DNA from 3 places in the Pseudomonas sp. Pse1 genome. Region 1 is predicted to be linked to each of the others. Evidence: predicted binding sites of a transcription regulator. Region 1 holds the regulator's gene; each other region holds the start of a gene.
The links. Region 1 encodes FliA, which starts transcription of late flagellar genes. Its sites were predicted from a motif close to CTAAAGTTTNNNNNNNNNNNGCCGNTAA; they were not measured.

Region 2: the regulator FliA is predicted to act here: its motif matches at 2,235-2,262, upstream of flgM (flagellar biosynthesis anti-sigma factor FlgM).
Region 3: the regulator FliA is predicted to act here: its motif matches at 3,434-3,461, upstream of motA (flagellar motor stator protein MotA).

What each region holds. Positions count from the first base shown of each region.
Region 1 is NZ_JALJRO010000006.1:90,857-96,251, forward strand. It holds gene NR126_RS11290 (chemotaxis protein CheA) at 1-1,834, opposite strand, end outside; gene NR126_RS11295 (protein phosphatase CheZ) at 1,864-2,652, opposite strand; gene NR126_RS11300 (chemotaxis response regulator CheY) at 2,675-3,046, opposite strand; gene fliA (RNA polymerase sigma factor FliA) at 3,213-3,953, opposite strand; gene fleN (flagellar synthesis regulator FleN) at 3,950-4,780, opposite strand; gene flhF (flagellar biosynthesis protein FlhF) at 4,895-5,395, opposite strand, start outside.
Region 2 is NZ_JALJRO010000006.1:294,984-300,378, reverse strand. It holds gene NR126_RS12300 (MFS transporter) at 1-463, shown strand, start outside; gene NR126_RS12295 (flagellar brake protein) at 525-1,271, opposite strand; gene NR126_RS12290 (flagella synthesis protein FlgN) at 1,367-1,831, opposite strand; gene flgM (flagellar biosynthesis anti-sigma factor FlgM) at 1,879-2,196, opposite strand; gene flgA (flagellar basal body P-ring formation chaperone FlgA) at 2,344-3,105, opposite strand; gene NR126_RS12275 (chemotaxis protein CheV) at 3,187-4,119, shown strand; gene cheR (protein-glutamate O-methyltransferase CheR) at 4,166-4,993, shown strand; gene flgB (flagellar basal body rod protein FlgB) at 5,213-5,395, shown strand, end outside.
Region 3 is NZ_JALJRO010000009.1:131,235-136,629, reverse strand. It holds gene rsgA (small ribosomal subunit biogenesis GTPase RsgA) at 1-791, shown strand, start outside; gene NR126_RS15505 (toll/interleukin-1 receptor domain-containing protein) at 954-1,445, shown strand; gene motB (flagellar motor protein MotB) at 1,490-2,509, opposite strand; gene motA (flagellar motor stator protein MotA) at 2,513-3,364, opposite strand; gene NR126_RS15490 (HDOD domain-containing protein) at 3,532-5,058, shown strand; gene rhdA (thiosulfate sulfurtransferase) at 5,101-5,395, shown strand, end outside.

The sequences.
Region 1 (5,395 bases):
GGGTCGGCATGATCGCCAGGGTCAACGGCACCTTGATGACGATCTTCGAACCCTGGCCCTTGGCCGAGTAGATGTTGATCGAGCCGTTGAGCTGGGAGATCTTGGTTTTCACCACGTCCATGCCCACGCCACGGCCGGACACGTCGGAAATCTCGGTCTTGGTCGAGAACCCCGGCGCGAAAATCAGGTTGTAGCACTCGGTGTCGCTGAGGCGCTCGGCCGCGTCCTTGTCCATCACCCCGCGTTTCACCGCGATGGCGCGCAGGACGTTAGGGTCCATGCCTTTACCGTCATCGGAAATCGACAGCAGGATATGGTCGCCTTCCTGCTCGGCCGCCAGCACTACCTTGCCGCCCCGGGACTTGCCCGTGGCTTCACGCTCTTCCGGCGACTCGATGCCGTGGTCGACCGCGTTGCGCACCAAGTGCACCAGCGGGTCGGCCAGGGCTTCGACCAGGTTCTTGTCGAGGTCGGTGTCTTCGCCGACCAGTTCCAGGTTGATCTCTTTCTTGAGCTGGCGCGCAAGGTCGCGAACCAGCCGCGGGAAGCGTCCGAAGACCTTCTTGATCGGCTGCATGCGGGTCTTCATGACCGCCGTCTGCAGATCGGCAGTGACCACATCGAGGTTCGACACCGCCTTGGACATGGCCTCGTCGCCGCTGTTGAGCCCCAGGCGCACCAGGCGGTTACGCACCAGCACCAGCTCGCCGACCATGTTCATGATTTCGTCGAGGCGCGCAGTATCGACCCGCACGGTGGTCTCGGCTTCGCTCGCAGGTTTTTCCGCTGGCGCTGGCGCCGCAGCCCGGGCAGGTGCTGGCTTCGGCGCAGGCGCAGGCGCCCGAGCTTCGCTGACAGCCGCGACCGGCTTGGCCACAGGCGCTGCCACCGGGGCACTGGCCACCGAGGATTCAGCACTGCCAACTTCGGGCGAGAACTTACCCTTGCCGTGCAACTCGTCGAGCAGCGATTCGAATTCGTGATCGGAAATCAGATCGCTGCCGACCGCAGCCGCTTGCGCTGGCGCAGGTACCGCCACCGAAGCAATCGCCGACTCCAACGCATCGACGGCGAACTGGCCCTTGCCGTGTAACTGATCGAGCAGGGCTTCGAATTCGTCGTCGGTGATTTCATTGCTTTCAACAGCGGCAGCCGCGGCCACCGGCTCTGCAGGTTGCGCTGCAGTGACCAGCGAATCCACGGCAAACTGGCCCTTGCCGTGCAACTGATCAAGCAGCGACTCGAACTCGGCGTCAGTGATTTCTTCGCTGCCACTGACCGCTTCCACGGCCGGTGCAGGGGCGGCTTCGGCCTGTTCCTTGACCGCGTTCAGCGAGTCGAGCAGCAGTTCAAATTCATTGTCGGTGATGTCGCCCGAGTCATTGGCAACCGGCGGTTCAGCCACGACCGGCGCCGCTGCAACCGGCGCCACCTGATCCGCCGACTGCGGTTCTGCCAGGCGCGCCAGGGCGGCCAGCAGTTCTGGAGTGGCAGCAGTAATCGGCGCGCGTTCACGCACTTCGCCAAACATGCCGTTGACCGCATCCAGCGCTTCCAGGACCACGTCCATCAGCTCCGAGTCGACGCGTCGCTCACCCTTGCGCAGGATGTCGAACACGTTCTCGGCGATGTGGCAGCACTCCACCAGTTCGTTGAGCTGCAGGAAGCCGGCGCCTCCTTTTACAGTGTGAAAACCGCGAAAAATGGCATTGAGCAAATCCGCATCATCCGGACGGCTTTCCAGCTCGACCAGTTGCTCGGACAGTTGCTCGAGAATTTCGCCGGCCTCAACCAGAAAATCCTGAAGGATTTCTTCATCGGCGCCGAAGCTCATGAATGGGTGCTCCTAAAAAAGGTCTGAACCTAGAAACCCAGGCTCGAAAGCAAATCGTCGACATCGTCCTGGCCGGACATAACGTCTTCACGTTTATCGGCATGAATCTGCGGACCTTCACCCTGCGCGGTATATTTTTGCGGATTTTTTTCCGCAAGGATCGCTGCGCGGTCATGTTCGATGCCGGCAAAGCGGTCGACCTGGCTGGCCATCAGCACCAGCTTGAGCAGATTGCTCTCCACTTCGGTGACCAGTTGGGTCACGCGCTTGATCACCTGACCGGTCAGGTCCTGGTAATCCTGGGCCAGCAGAATGTCATTGAGGTTGCTCGAGACCATCTGGGTCTCGGTCGCGCTGCGGCTCAGGAAGCCATCGACACGGCGGGCCAGCTCACGGAACTCTTCGGCGCCGATTTCCCGGCGCATGAAACGTCCCCAGTCCGCGCTCAGTGCCTGGGCATCAGTGTTCAAGCCGTTGACCAGTGGCGTGGCGTTTTCCACCAGATCCATGGTGCGGTTCGCCGCGGCTTCGGTCAGCTTGACCACATAGCCCAGACGCTCGGTGGCGTCGGTGATCTGCGAGACCTCCTCGGCCTGCGGCATGTGCGGATCAATCTGGAAATTGACGATCGCACTGTGCAGCTCGCGAGTGAGCTTGCCGACTTCCTGGTACAGGCCACGGTCACGGGTCTGATTGAGCTCATGGATCAGTTGCACCGCGTCGCCGAACTTGCCTTTTTCAAGGCTTTCGACCAGTTCGACCGCGTGTTTTTTCAGGGTCGACTCGAAATCGCCCTGTGATGTTTCTCGTTGTTCCATAGCTCCCCCGTGGCGCCAATCATCAACCGATGCGTTCGAAGATTTTCTCGATCTTCTCTTTCAACGCCTGCGCCGTGAACGGCTTGACCACATAGCCGTTTACCCCGGCCTGGGCGGCTTCGATGATCTGCTCGCGCTTGGCTTCGGCGGTGACCATCAGCACTGGCAAGTGCTTGAGTTTTTCGTCGGCGCGCACGTGGCGCAGCAGGTCGATGCCGGTCATGCCGGGCATATTCCAGTCCGTTACCAGAAAGTCGATGCTGCCGCTGTTGAGCAGAGGAATGGCGGTAGTACCGTCGTCTGCCTCGACCGTGTTGGTGAAACCGAGGTCACGCAACAGGTTCTTGATGATCCGCCGCATCGTTGAGAAGTCATCAACGATGAGGATTTTCATGTTCTTGTCCAATTCGACCTCCAAGCAGTCTTAAACGCGCCCAGCACCTGGGCACGCCATTCAATCAATCAGGCAGAGCACTCGACTTCGTCATGGAGCACAACGGATGAGCAACGGACCGGCCTCTCGCCGCCCCGCTGTCGTACGCAGTGTCCCCACACTGCTGTCAGCGCGCTCGCCACTCTCCCAAACGCCCCCGCAAACGGGCCGCGCACTGGCTGTGTAACTGGCTGACCCGCGATTCACTGACCCCCAGTACCTCGCCGATTTCCTTGAGGTTCAGCTCTTCGTCGTAGTACAGCGCCAACACCAGTCGCTCACGCTCCGGCAAATTGGCAATCGCGTCCGCCAGCGCTGCCTGGAAGCGCTCGTCTTCCAGGTCACGCGACGGCTCTTGATGAGCACTCGCGCCATCCTCATGCAGCCCTTCATGCTCGCCGTCCTGCAACAGGTCGTCGAAGCTGAACAGGCGACTGCCCAAGGTGTCATTCAAAATCCCGTAGTAATCATCGAGACTCAATTGGAGTTCGGCCGCAACCTCGTGATCTTTAGCGTCACGTCCGGTTTTAGCTTCAATTGTGCGAATCGCATCACTGACCATACGGGTATTGCGGTGGACCGAGCGTGGCGCCCAGTCCCCTTTGCGGACTTCGTCGAGCATCGCGCCCCGAATACGAATCCCGGCATAGGTCTCGAAACTTGCACCCTTGCTGGCGTCGTATTTGGTCGACACTTCCAGCAAGCCAATCATCCCCGCCTGAATCAGATCCTCGACCTGAACGCTGGCCGGCAAACGCGCCAGAAGGTGGTAGGCAATACGTTTTACCAGTGGCGCGTAACGCTCGATCAGCTCGTACTGCGCGTCACGCGCCGACTGCTTGTACAGGTTGTAACCGCTCGCGGTCATAGCACCGGACCCGCAGTCTGTTGCACCAGGCGCTCCACGAAAAACTCCAGATGCCCACGCGGATTGGCGGGCAGTGGCCAAGTGTCGACTTTCTGCGCGATGGCCCGGAAGGCCAAGGCGCACTTGGAGCGCGGGAACGCCTCGTACACTGCGCGCTGTTTCTGTACGGCCTTACGCACGCTTTCGTCGTACGGCACCGCACCGACGTATTGTAGGGCGACATCGAGGAAGCGATCCGTGACCTTGGTCAATTTGGCGAACAGGTTGCGGCCCTCCTGCGGGCTCTGCGCCATGTTGGCCAGCACGCGGAAACGATTCATCCCGTAGTCGCGGTTGAGCAGTTTGATCAGGGCGTAGGCGTCGGTGATCGAGGTCGGTTCGTCGCAGACCACCAGCAACACTTCCTGGGCCGCGCGCACGAAGCTGACCACCGATTCGCCGATGCCGGCGGCGGTGTCGATCACCAACACGTCGAGGTTATCGCCGATGTCGCTGAAAGCCTGGATCAGGCCCGCGTGCTGCGCCGGGCTCAGGTGCACCATGCTCTGGGTGCCGGAAGCGGCCGGCACGATGCGAATCCCGCCTGGCCCCTGCAGCAATACATCGCGCAGTTCGCAGCGGCCCTCGATCACATCGGCCAGGGTGCGCTTGGGCGTCAGTCCCAGGAGGACGTCGACGTTCGCCAGCCCCAGGTCGGCGTCCAGCAGCATGACGCGCCGGCCGAGCTCTGCCAGAGCCAGGGACAAGTTCACTGAAACGTTAGTCTTACCGACGCCACCCTTGCCGCCGGTCACCGCGATCACCTGTACGGGATGCATGCTGCCCATGTGCTTTCTTTACCTTGTCTTGCTTAGACGCGGGCTACATGACTGGCTGCGCGTTCGCGAACGAACAATGCATGGCAGGCCATCGATGTAGATACAAATCTAGTCATTAATACCTCAGCCAACCCGTTTGGTCGGACTGTGGTAGAGGTCAGCGAACATATCAGCCATGGCTTCTTCGCTGGGTTCTTCCTGCATTTGTACACTGACCGCGCGGCTCACCAGTTGGTGCCGGCGCGGCAAGTGCAGATCGTCCGGGATCCGCGGTCCATCGGTCAGATAGGCGACCGGCAACTCATGACTGATTGCCAGACTCAATACTTCGCCCAGGTTGGCCGTCTCGTCCAGTTTAGTCAGGATGCAGCCTGCCAGCCCGCATCGCTTGTAACTGTGATAAGCGGCCGTCAACACCTGCTTCTGGCTGGTGGTGGCCAGGACCAGATAATTCTTCGATTTGATGCCACGACCGGCGAGGCTCTCCAGTTGCATGCGCAACGCCGGGTCGCTGGCCTGCAGGCCGGCGGTGTCGATCAGCACCACGCGTTTGCGCAGCACCGGCTCAAGGGCCTGGGCCAGCGATTGACCGGGATCCAGGTGGGTCACCGAGACGTTGAGAAT
Region 2 (5,395 bases), 200 kb from region 1:
AGCCTTTTCCAACGACCACGTCGAAAGCGACCGGCGGGTTTCACTGACTGCCATGCTGCTGGTGACCTACGGGGTCGGCGCAAGCATCGGGCCTTTGGTAGCGGGTGTGCTGATGAAGTTCTTCGGCAGCCAGATGCTCTATGCCTTCTTCAGTTTCTTTGCCCTCGTGCTGGTCTGGCGGATTCGACCCAAAGCCGTGACCAATCTGCATCAGGTCGACGACGCTCCTCTGCATCACGTTGCGATGCCGGACAGCATGTCCAGTTCGCCATTGGTGGCGGCGCTCGATCCGCGAGTCGACGAACAGGTGGTCCAGGATCAGATGCAAACCACTGCGAGCACCGAGCCGGAGCCGGTAGCTGAACCCGAAACGGCGAGCACAGCCGAAGCGCCTCGCGAGGACCAGCCGCCGGATGATCCGGACGCCGAACATCCCCATACCTTCACCGGGGCCAGGCCTTGAATTGAAGGCAAAAAAAACGGGCAGTGACCGCAAGGGACTGCCCGTTTTTCATGCTTGCCGATCAGAAGTCGTCTTTGTCGAAACGACGCGCCTCGCGCTGCAACTGGTAGACGAAGCGCTCGACCTGACGCTGCACCAGGCCGCTCATGTTATGAAAACGCACACCGGCGAAGGTGGTGTCGATTTTTTCTTCGTGATGCAGGTAACGCAATTCGACCGGGGTGGTCATGCTGCCGAAGGGCAGGGCGGCAATGAAACGGTCGTACACCTGGCCCAACTGCAGGCCATTGGAAATGTCGCCATCAAAGCGCAGCTTGCAGCCGGTGGCCGAAATGTCCAGCAACTTGCCGGCTAGCGGCACCTTGAGCTTTTCACCGCCCAGCTCGATGCTCACCAATTGCGCCAGTTTCAGGGCGGCACGAAAGGCGTTGCGGCGCTGGTGATAGACCACCTCGTCCGGCAACGTGCCACGATAGCAACGAGTGCCGTTGGATTCATCGATCGTCAGGGGGCCGTTGCTTTCCCAGGCAATACGCACGCCTTCGTGAAAACCTTCGATCCGGAAGGGTTCCCCCGCCAGCAGGAAGCGTTCGCCATCGCGCGGAATCATTTCATCGAGCGCGATCGAGTTGTTCTCGCGATCGACATCGACCACATAGCTTTGGAAGCGCTGGGTACGCTCGTGGAACGTGATGATCAGAGGATCATGGCTCTCTTGCAGCATTCGCAGGTTGCCGGCGATTTCCAAAGGCGTGGTGAGCACCTTCGGTGGCTGCGGAGCATCTTCCGCGTTTAAGGCATTGGACACGGTTTATCACTCTCCGGACAGAATACGGTCACACGCAGGAGCCAGCATTCTGCCAGCATGTTTCGCGCCTTGATAGAGCACGCTTGATGATGAAGTCAAACCTGGCTGAGCGAGCGCTTCACGAGCGTGGCGGTTGAGCCGCGAGCGTCGTACAGGGGCGGGGATTCGCCGCCATTGAGGATGCGCAGTTGGTTGGCGGTGCTCGCCTGTTGGACCTGGATCGAGCGGCCATTGCGCTCATTGGCGTCCCGGCAATCGCTGAGCAATTGATTGAGGACATCGCTCTGGGACAGCAGTTGCTCGCCGATGCTGGAGTGCGCGGCCAGCTGTTCCAGGCCACTGCGATCGGTTGGCAAGCCGAGGCTGGCGAGTATTTCGCTGCGTCGGCGGCCGTGTTGTTCCAGCAGAATGATCAAACCCTGCTTGCTCGCCAGGATGTGTTCGAGCAATTGCATGTCGCGACCGTGCAGTGCCAAAGACTCTTGCCCGAGTAAATCGAGCAACTGTTGAGCTGGCGCAACGTCGTCGGTGATCAGTTGCAGTAAATTGTTATCGTGCATGGCTGGCCTTGGTTTTTAAGCGTCCAAAAGCCTGCGCAGGCCGTTGGCTAGCGCTGGGCTTCGAAGTTGAGCAGTTTGCTGGCGACGCGGTTGCTGTCGACTTTATAGCTGCCATCGGCAATCGCGGCTTTCAACTCGGCCACGCGGGCCTTGTCGACAGCGGGCTGGTCGCGCAGCGTGTCGGAAATCTTCTGCAACTGCTGGGCCTCGTTGCTGAGGTGTACCGATTCCCCGCTTTGGCTGGCACTGGCCGCTTCGGCCTGGGTCGACAGCGGCGCGGTTTCAGCGGCTTCTTTCGTGGCGCTGGTACGCGTGTTGCCGGTGAGCGTGGGGGAACTGTTCAAACGGCTGAAATCGATGACCATGATGCTGAAAACCTCTGGGAATTTGGACGCTTGCCATGTTTTCGGCCCAATGCGAGAAAACTTTAGGGACATTTAAGGGGCGGCAGCGTCGCCTGTTGCCCTGCGTAAGGCTCAGTTTAGGGAATGGGTCGGTATCGCGCCAGCGATCTACATGGCAACTTCCACCTGGCCGGGAGCCGTGACCTGGGCCTTGATCACCCGTTGCGAATTCAGATTTTTCACTCGGATCTGTTCACTCATGCCGCCGTTAGCCAAGGCTTCGCCCGGCATCCGTACGCTGAGGGTGCCACTGCGGGCCGTAATCACTACCTGATCGCCCTTGCGCACCACTTCGGCCTGCTCCAGATGAACCAGAGTAATCACCTGATCGTTGACCATTGGTCGGACAAGTTTCTGCCCGATCGCCTGCTCCACGTCGGTCAGATAGCCCTGGTTGATCAGACTGATATCGCGCTCGCGCAGCATCACGTCTCCCGGCTCGATAATCCCGGCGCGCTTGAGCGGTCGAGTGCTGGTCACGACTTCGCGAAACAGCCGGACTTGAGCGGGCACGAACACTGTCCAGGGCGAGGCGCCGTCACAGCGAACCCTCACCGTGACACGTCCAATCGGCTTGGCAGGGCTTTCCAGTGTGGCTGTCAATTCCTTGTCGCACATGGGCAGGCGCAGGCGCGGGTCGAGTTGCTTGACCTCGATTTCGTAACGGCCCTGGGTTTGGCTGCTGGCCAAATAGTCTTCTACGGTGAATTCAAGAAAGCCCTGAGTGACGCCGATAAGGAGATCAGGCAAGGTAACCGGATCAGCAAAGGCAGGGCTGCCAGCAGTGAAAAAGCCGGCCATCGCCACCGCGCCGAGTAAACGGCGAGGAGCGCAGGCAAGGCGTCGAAAAAATGTCGTGTGCAGGTTCATAGCGGTTAAAAAGCAAGCGCCGTGCCGTTTAGTGATGAATGTGCGTCGCAACACACTTAGCGTTGGTGTAGGGGGCTGGGCATGGCTGGTGTAATGGATTCGGTAAACCAGCGCACGCAACTGGTAGGGCAGAATCGCCTGGAGCTGTTGTTGTTCCGTCTCGACGGTCAGCAGCTCTACGGCATCAATGTGTTTAAGGTTCGGGAAGTGCTGCAATGCCCGAAACTGACCTTGATGCCCAAATCCAATCCTGTCGTGTGCGGTGTGGCAAGTATTCGTGGGGCAACCATTCCGATTCTCGACCTGGCGATGGCCACGGGTTCGGGCGGATTGCAGGATCAAAGCAATCCCTTCGTGATCATCACGGAGTACAACACCAAGACCCAGGGTTTTCTGGTGCGCTCGGTGGAGCGGATCGTCAACATGAATTGGGAGGAGATCCATCCGCCGCCCAAGGGTACCGGGCGCGATCACTACCTGACGGCAGTGACGCGGGTCGACAATCAGTTGGTGGAAATCATCGACGTCGAGAAGGTTCTGGCGGAAGTCGCGCCAACGCCCGAGGCCATTTCGGTTGGCGTGGTGGATGTCGAGACCCAGCACAAGGCCTTGTCGCTGCGGGTATTGACGGTGGATGACTCGTCGGTGGCGCGCAAGCAGGTCTCGCGCTGTCTGCAGACGGTCGGGGTCGAGGTGGTGGCGCTGAACGACGGTCGGCAAGCACTGGACTACCTGCGCAAGCTGGTCGACGAGGGCAAGAAGCCGGAGGAAGAGTTCCTGATGATGATTTCCGACATCGAGATGCCGGAAATGGACGGCTACACCCTGACGGCGGAAATCCGCAACGACCCGCGCATGCAAAAGCTGCACATCATCCTGCATACTTCGCTGTCAGGCGTATTCAATCAGGCGATGGTCAAGAAAGTCGGTGCCGATGACTTTCTGGCCAAATTCCGCCCTGATGACCTGGCATCCCGGGTAGTCGACCGGATCAAAGCAGCAGATATCAGCTAGGTGGCTTTTGGCCCTGGCGATCAATACGATTTAAGAGGCGGTATCCTTGTCTACGGGTAATTTGGATTTTGAACAGTTCCGGGTTTTCCTGGAAAAAGCCTGTGGCATTTTGCTCGGTGAGAATAAACAGTATCTGGTCTCGAGCCGTCTCAACAAACTGATGGAACAGCAGGGCATCAAGTCGTTGGGCGAGTTGGTCCAGCGCATCCAGACCCAGCCACGCGGCGGTTTGCGTGAAATGGTGGTGGACGCGATGACGACCAACGAAACCCTCTGGTTTCGTGACACCTATCCGTTTGAAGTGCTGAAGAACAAAGTCTTGCCCGAGGCGATCAAGGCCAGTCCCGGGCAGCGTCTGCGCATCTGGTCGGCGGCCTGTTCGTCCGGGCAGGAGCCTTATTCGCTGTCGATGGCGATCGACGAATTCGAGCGAGTCAACATGGGCCAACTGCGCATGGGGGTGCAGATCGTTGCCACCGACCTGTCCGGGACGATGCTGACCAACTGCAAGTCCGGCGAATACGACAGCCTGGCGATCGGGCGCGGCCTGTCACCTGATCGCCTGCAACGCTACTTCGATCCGAAAGGGCCGGGGCGCTGGGCAGTGAAGGCGCCGATCAAGAGTCGGGTGGAGTTCCGCTCGTTCAACCTGCTGGACAGTTACGCCAGCCTCGGCAAGTTCGACATCGTGTTTTGCCGCAACGTGCTGATCTACTTCTCTGCGGAAGTGAAGAAGGACATCCTGCTGCGTATCCACAGCACGCTCAAGCCGGGCGGTTATCTGTTCCTTGGCGCTTCGGAAGCGCTGAACGGCCTGCCGGATCATTACCAGATGGTCCAGTGCAGCCCGGGGATCATCTACCAGGCGAAGTGAAAAGACGGGAGCCCTCAGCGGCTCCCTTTTTTCTGTCCGGTGATTCAGCCCTTCACAAGCGGCAGAAAAGCGGCGGGCGCCGGAAAGCGCTTGCCGCTTTTCTGGCATTGCCGCCTTGCCGCTACTTGCCGGGCCCCCTATTTACGGGGGCTGGCGAGCTGGCACGGCGCTTGCTAAAGATCCAGATACGAAAAATCTGGTCACCTGAAGGTTTGCGCCATGAGCATCAGCTTCGACAAAGCGCTCGGTATCCACGAACAGGCCCTGAGCTTCCGCGCCCAGCGTGCCGAAGTCCTGGCCAACAACATTGCCAACGCCGACACCCCGAACTACAAGGCTCGGGACCTGGACTTTGCGTCCGTGCTGGCGGCACAGGCGGAAAAGACCAACAACGGCACCTTC
Region 3 (5,395 bases), on a different contig from region 1:
CGCTGGTCACTGGCGACCAGGTGGTCTGGCGTGCCGGCAACCAGGGGATCGGCGTGATCGTCGCGCAACTGCCGCGCAAGACCGAACTGTGCCGCCCGGACAGCCGTGGCCAGCTCAAGCCGGTCGCCGCCAACGTCGACATGATCGTCATCGTCTTCGCTCCGCTGCCCGAGCCCCACGCCAACCTGATCGACCGCTACCTGGTGGCCGCCGAACACGCCGGTATTCGCCCGTTGCTGCTGCTCAACAAGTTCGACCTAATCGACGAGCACAACGCGCCCGCACTGAATGCCCTGCTGGAGGTGTACCGCACCCTCGGCTACCCGGTGCTGGAAGTTTCGGCGCATCACGGCAATGGCATGCAAACCCTGCAGGAACAACTGGACGGGCGCATCAGCGTGTTCGTCGGCCAGTCCGGTGTCGGCAAATCGTCGCTGGTTAACAGCTTGCTGCCGGATGTCGAAACCCGCGTCGGCCCGCTGTCCGAGCTGTCTGGCCAGGGCACTCATACCACGACCACCGCTCGCCTGTTCCACTTTCCCGGTGGCGGTGAGCTGATCGACTCCCCGGGCATCCGCGAATTCGGCCTCGGGCACGTCAGCCGCTACGACGTCGAGGCCGGCTTCATCGAGTTCAATGACTTGATCGGGACGTGCCGCTTCCGCGACTGCAAGCACGACCGCGAGCCGGGTTGCGCCCTGCTCAAGGCCCTGGAAGATGGCCGTGTGCAGCAACAGCGCATGAACAGCTATCGCTCGATCATCGCCAGCCTGCCTGAAACCAGCTACTGATCAGACGATCTGGCACGGACGCAGATGTCCGTGCCAGGTAAAAAACATCCGTAAGAATTTTTTCCTTCGAGCGAAGGACGTGTCTCTTTATGCTCGGCCGCCTTGCTGCCCCGACCCCCTCTCCTACAGTCAGTCCCACTTCGTGCACAAGGGACACGCTCAATGCCTGTATTCATCAGCTACCGTCACATGGATCGCCCACACGCCATCCTCATTCACAATCGCCTGATGCAGGCGAACATCAGGACCTGCCTGGAGGTCCTGGATCCCGAATCCCAGACCACCGACGACATCAGCGGCCTGATAACCCGCAACGTCGGCGAGAACAGTCACCTGCTGGCACTGGTCAGCGACAAATCGGCGCTGGCCTGGTGGGTACCGTTCCAGCTCGGCGAGGCGACGATCTGCAATCGACGCATTTGCACCTTTAAGACCGGCGCCAGCGAATTGCCGGACTACCTCGACAAATGGCCCAGGCTGGCAAAAATCGCCGACATCGACTTCTTCATCGATGCCTACCGCAACGAGCAAACACTCAGACGCTCGATGAATCTGGACACGGATACCAGCAACGAGTGGCTGCACACCAGTAACAAAACCAATGCCGAACGCTTTCACAACGAACTCAAGGCACGCATCCGCCGCGGCTTTTAAGGTCAAGCGCGCAAAAAAAAGCCGACATTGCTGTCGGCTTTTTCTCACTGCTTCGGCGGTTCGGCCGGCTTGGGCGCCGGATCGTCGAAAAGGTTCAAACGCTCGCGCAACTCATGGGCCGGCAAAGGTTGCTGGTCGGCCGGCAGGGCATGGGGATCCGCCGGCACCTCGCCTGGCGCTCCCTGACCCTGGGTCGGCGCAGGGGCAGGCTCGGCACCTTGCTCACCTTCGATGGCGCGCTGGGCTTTCTTGGTCAATACCACAATGTCGATGCGCCGATTGACCGGATTGAACGGATTCTCCCGGTCAAACAGAGCCGACGAGGCATAGCCCACTACCCGCGCCACCTGGGCTTCCGGATAACTACCCGCAACCAGCGCTCGACGGGCAGCGTTGGCGCGGTTGGACGACAGCTCCCAGTTACCGAAATCGCCGCTGCCGGTGTACGGCTTGGCATCGGTGTGGCCGCTGATGCTGATCTTGTTCGGCACCGCCTTGATGGTGTCAGCCATGGCCAGCAGAATGTCTTCGAAGTAAGGCTTCAAGCGCGCGCTACCGGAGTCGAACATCGGCCGGTTCTCCGAATCGATGATCTGAATGCGCAGGCCATCCGGAGTAATCTCGAACAGGATCTGGTCCTTGAACTTCTGTAGCTGCGGATTCTCTTCAACCTTGTTCTGCAGTTCCTGCAGTAACAGCTCGAGGCGCTCCTGCTCGACCTGCTCGGCCATGCCTTCAACCTGATCGGTATCAACCGTGACCTTGTCCGGCTGCGGCTGGAACTTGGCTTCCGGGTTGAGCGTCTGGTCCGGCGCCAGTTCAGGCGAGCCACCCAGATCGATGACGTAGGGCGTGCCGCTCTCGGTAAAGCCGATCGGATCCTTGAAGTAACCGGCGATAGCGATCTTCTGTTCCGGCGTGGCTGTGGATAACAGCCACAACACCAGGAAGAACGCCATCATCGCCGTGGCGAAGTCAGCGAAGGCGATTTTCCATGCGCCCCCGTGATGCCCGCCAGCAATGCGCTTGACGCGCTTGATGATTATCGGCTGATTATTTTCCATGACTTAGCGACCGCGAACCGCTTGCTCCAGCTCGGAGAAGCTCGGACGGTGCGCCGGGTACAACACCTTGCGCCCGAACTCCACCGCCAGCGATGGCGGCATGCCTGAGGCCGAGGCTACCAGCGAGGCCTTGATTGCTTCGTAGGTGTTCAGCTCCTCCTTGGCATCGTGGGCCAGGGAGTGAGCCAGGGGACCGAAGAAGCCGTAGGCCGCAAGAATACCGAAGAAGGTACCCACCAGCGCAGCGCCGACGTGCAGGCCAATGGACGCCTGGTCGCCCTCGCCCAGGGACGCCATGGTCACCACGATACCCAGTACCGCGGCAACGATACCGAAACCGGGCATGCCATCGGCGATGCCGTTCACCGCGTGAGACGGGTGCTCCAGATCTTCCTTGAGGCTGTAGAGCTCCATGTCGAACAGACCTTCGAGCTCATGGGGCGCCATGTTGCCGGAGGACATGATGCGCAGGTAATCGCAGACGAAAGCGGTCATGCGCTCGTCCTTGAGAACAGTCGGGTACTTGGCAAAAATCGGACTCGCGGCCGCGTCCTCGATATCCGCCTCGATCGCCATCATGCCTTCGCGGCGGCTTTTGTTGAGGATCTCGTAGATCAGGCCCAGCACTTCCAGGTAGAAAGCATGGGTGAAGCGCGTACCGAACATGCTCAGGGACTTCTTGAGCACGTGCTTGGTCATGTAGCCGGGGTTCGCCTGGAGGAATGCACCCAGCGCCGCACCACCGATGATCATCACCTCAAAGGGCTGAATGAGGGCGGCAATCTTGCCGTGGGAAAGCACGTATCCGCCGAGCACGCTCGCGAATACGACGATGATGCCGATAATTTTAGCCATAGGTAGGAAGGTACTTACTTAAGTCGGGTTCAAGGTCATATTCGGAAGTTAAAAAATCTCTTCTTCTACTTATCGGCAAAACTGCGCCAGACTATAGCCAGTTATGGCGAAAAGCCAATTTGCCCCCATCCGGGCGTGTTTGAAGTCAACGGTGACCGCGCCCGACCATGGCTAATGCAACCAACTCCACACCTGCCACACTCCAGGATTGGGTCAAGCGTCTCGATAGCGTGATCTTGCCCGTACCGCTGGCCAGTCATGACCGGGTTAGCCGGGCGCTGAACAACTCTCGCAGCTCGTTGCGCGAGATTGCCGACTTGATCCAGGGCAGTCCGGCGCTGGCCCTGAGCGTGATTCGCGAAGCCAATCGGCATGTCAGCAGCAGCTTGACCGAGCCCTGCGAAAACCTCGAGGTGGCAATCAGCCGCCTGGGCCTCAAGCGCACCGCACAACTGCTCGCTCGCCTGCCTGCCGTCCCACAAAACGAAATCCCGCCAGCGCTGCGCAAGCTGCAGATGATCAGCCAGCACGCCTCGCAACAGGCCAACGGCTTTTTTGCCAGCCGGCTGGCGCGCTTGTGGCAGGACATCCACTGGGGCAGCCTGCTGTTCCTGGCGCCACTGTGGCCGCTGGCGCTCAGCGACCCAAAACGCCTGGAAGACTGGGAACGCCGGGTTATCCACAACGGCGAAGCGGCGCACAAGGTTGAAAAAGAGCTGTTCGGCGTGCACCTGCTCGAACTTTGCCAGACCCTGGTGGAGCTGTGGCGTCTGCCTTACTGGGTCGCACAGGGTTATCGACTGCTGATCAGCGAACAGCGCGAACTGGCCAAGGTCCTGCTGATTGCGCGAGATGCCGACCATCCGTTGCGCCAACAGAATCGCCTGGATGACGACCCGACCCTGCGCCGCTGGCTCAACCAGCCCGCCAACACAGTGCTACTGGCCAATGGCCTGGCGCTGTCGGCGCAACGCTCCTGGGTTAGCCCGCACACACTGCGCTGGCAATACCTGACCAGTCTGTACCTGCAAATCCCCATGGATGACGTGCAACAACAGCAGCACCAACAGGCCGCACAAAGCGCCCGCAACCACGCTATGCCAGACATCTGGCATCCGGCCGAGGCGCTGCTGTGGCCTTGGGGCAGCGCCGACGCACAACGCGACCGCTCGCCTGCCGGCCCGACAGCCGAAGACCTGGCACAGTGGCGCAAGCACTGCGCACAGCTGCTGACCGAACCCAGCCCATTCAGCAACGCCCTGCACCTGACCACCTGCGCCCGCGACGCCCTGGCGGCCTGCGGCCTGCGCCGCGCCGTACTGCTGATGGCCGATCGCAGCCACAGCCAATTGCGCGCCCACCAGACTCTCGGCCTCGGTCCGGACGCCGCCGCACTGAATCTGGTGGTCAGCCAGAGCAGCATCCTGCAACGCCTGCTGGCACAACCGGCACAATTGCGCCTGACACCCGCCAATCATGGGCAGTTCAGCGCCCACCTGCCGGCCACCCTGCGCAGCCTGTTCAGCGGCCAGCACCTGCTGCTGCGATCACTGGCAATCAATGGCAAGGTGCTCATGGTGCTGGTGGCGGATCAGGGCGGCGGGGACTTTTCCGACATTACCGTGCAAGCCTTCAGCAAAACCGCGCAATGCATCGAAAAAGCCCTGCACAGCTTTAGCCACCGCGGCCAGTGACGCTGCGCTACAATCCTCCCCTTTGTGCTCTGGAGACCTCGCATGTCTGACTTCTCTGGCTTGGCGCTGGTCATCGAACCGAGCGACCTGAGCGCCCGTCTCGATGCCCGCGAATTGATCCTGGTCGACCTGACCAGCAGCGCCCGCTACGCCGAGGGGCATATCCCTGGCGCACGGTTTGTCGATCCCAAGCGCACCCAATTGGGCCAGCCACCGGCACCCGGCCTGATGCCGCCGCAAGCGGCACTCGAAGCGCTGTTCGGCGAACTGGGGCACAACCCGGATGCGGTCTACGTGGTGTACGACGACGAAGGCGGCGGCTGGGCCGGACGCTTCA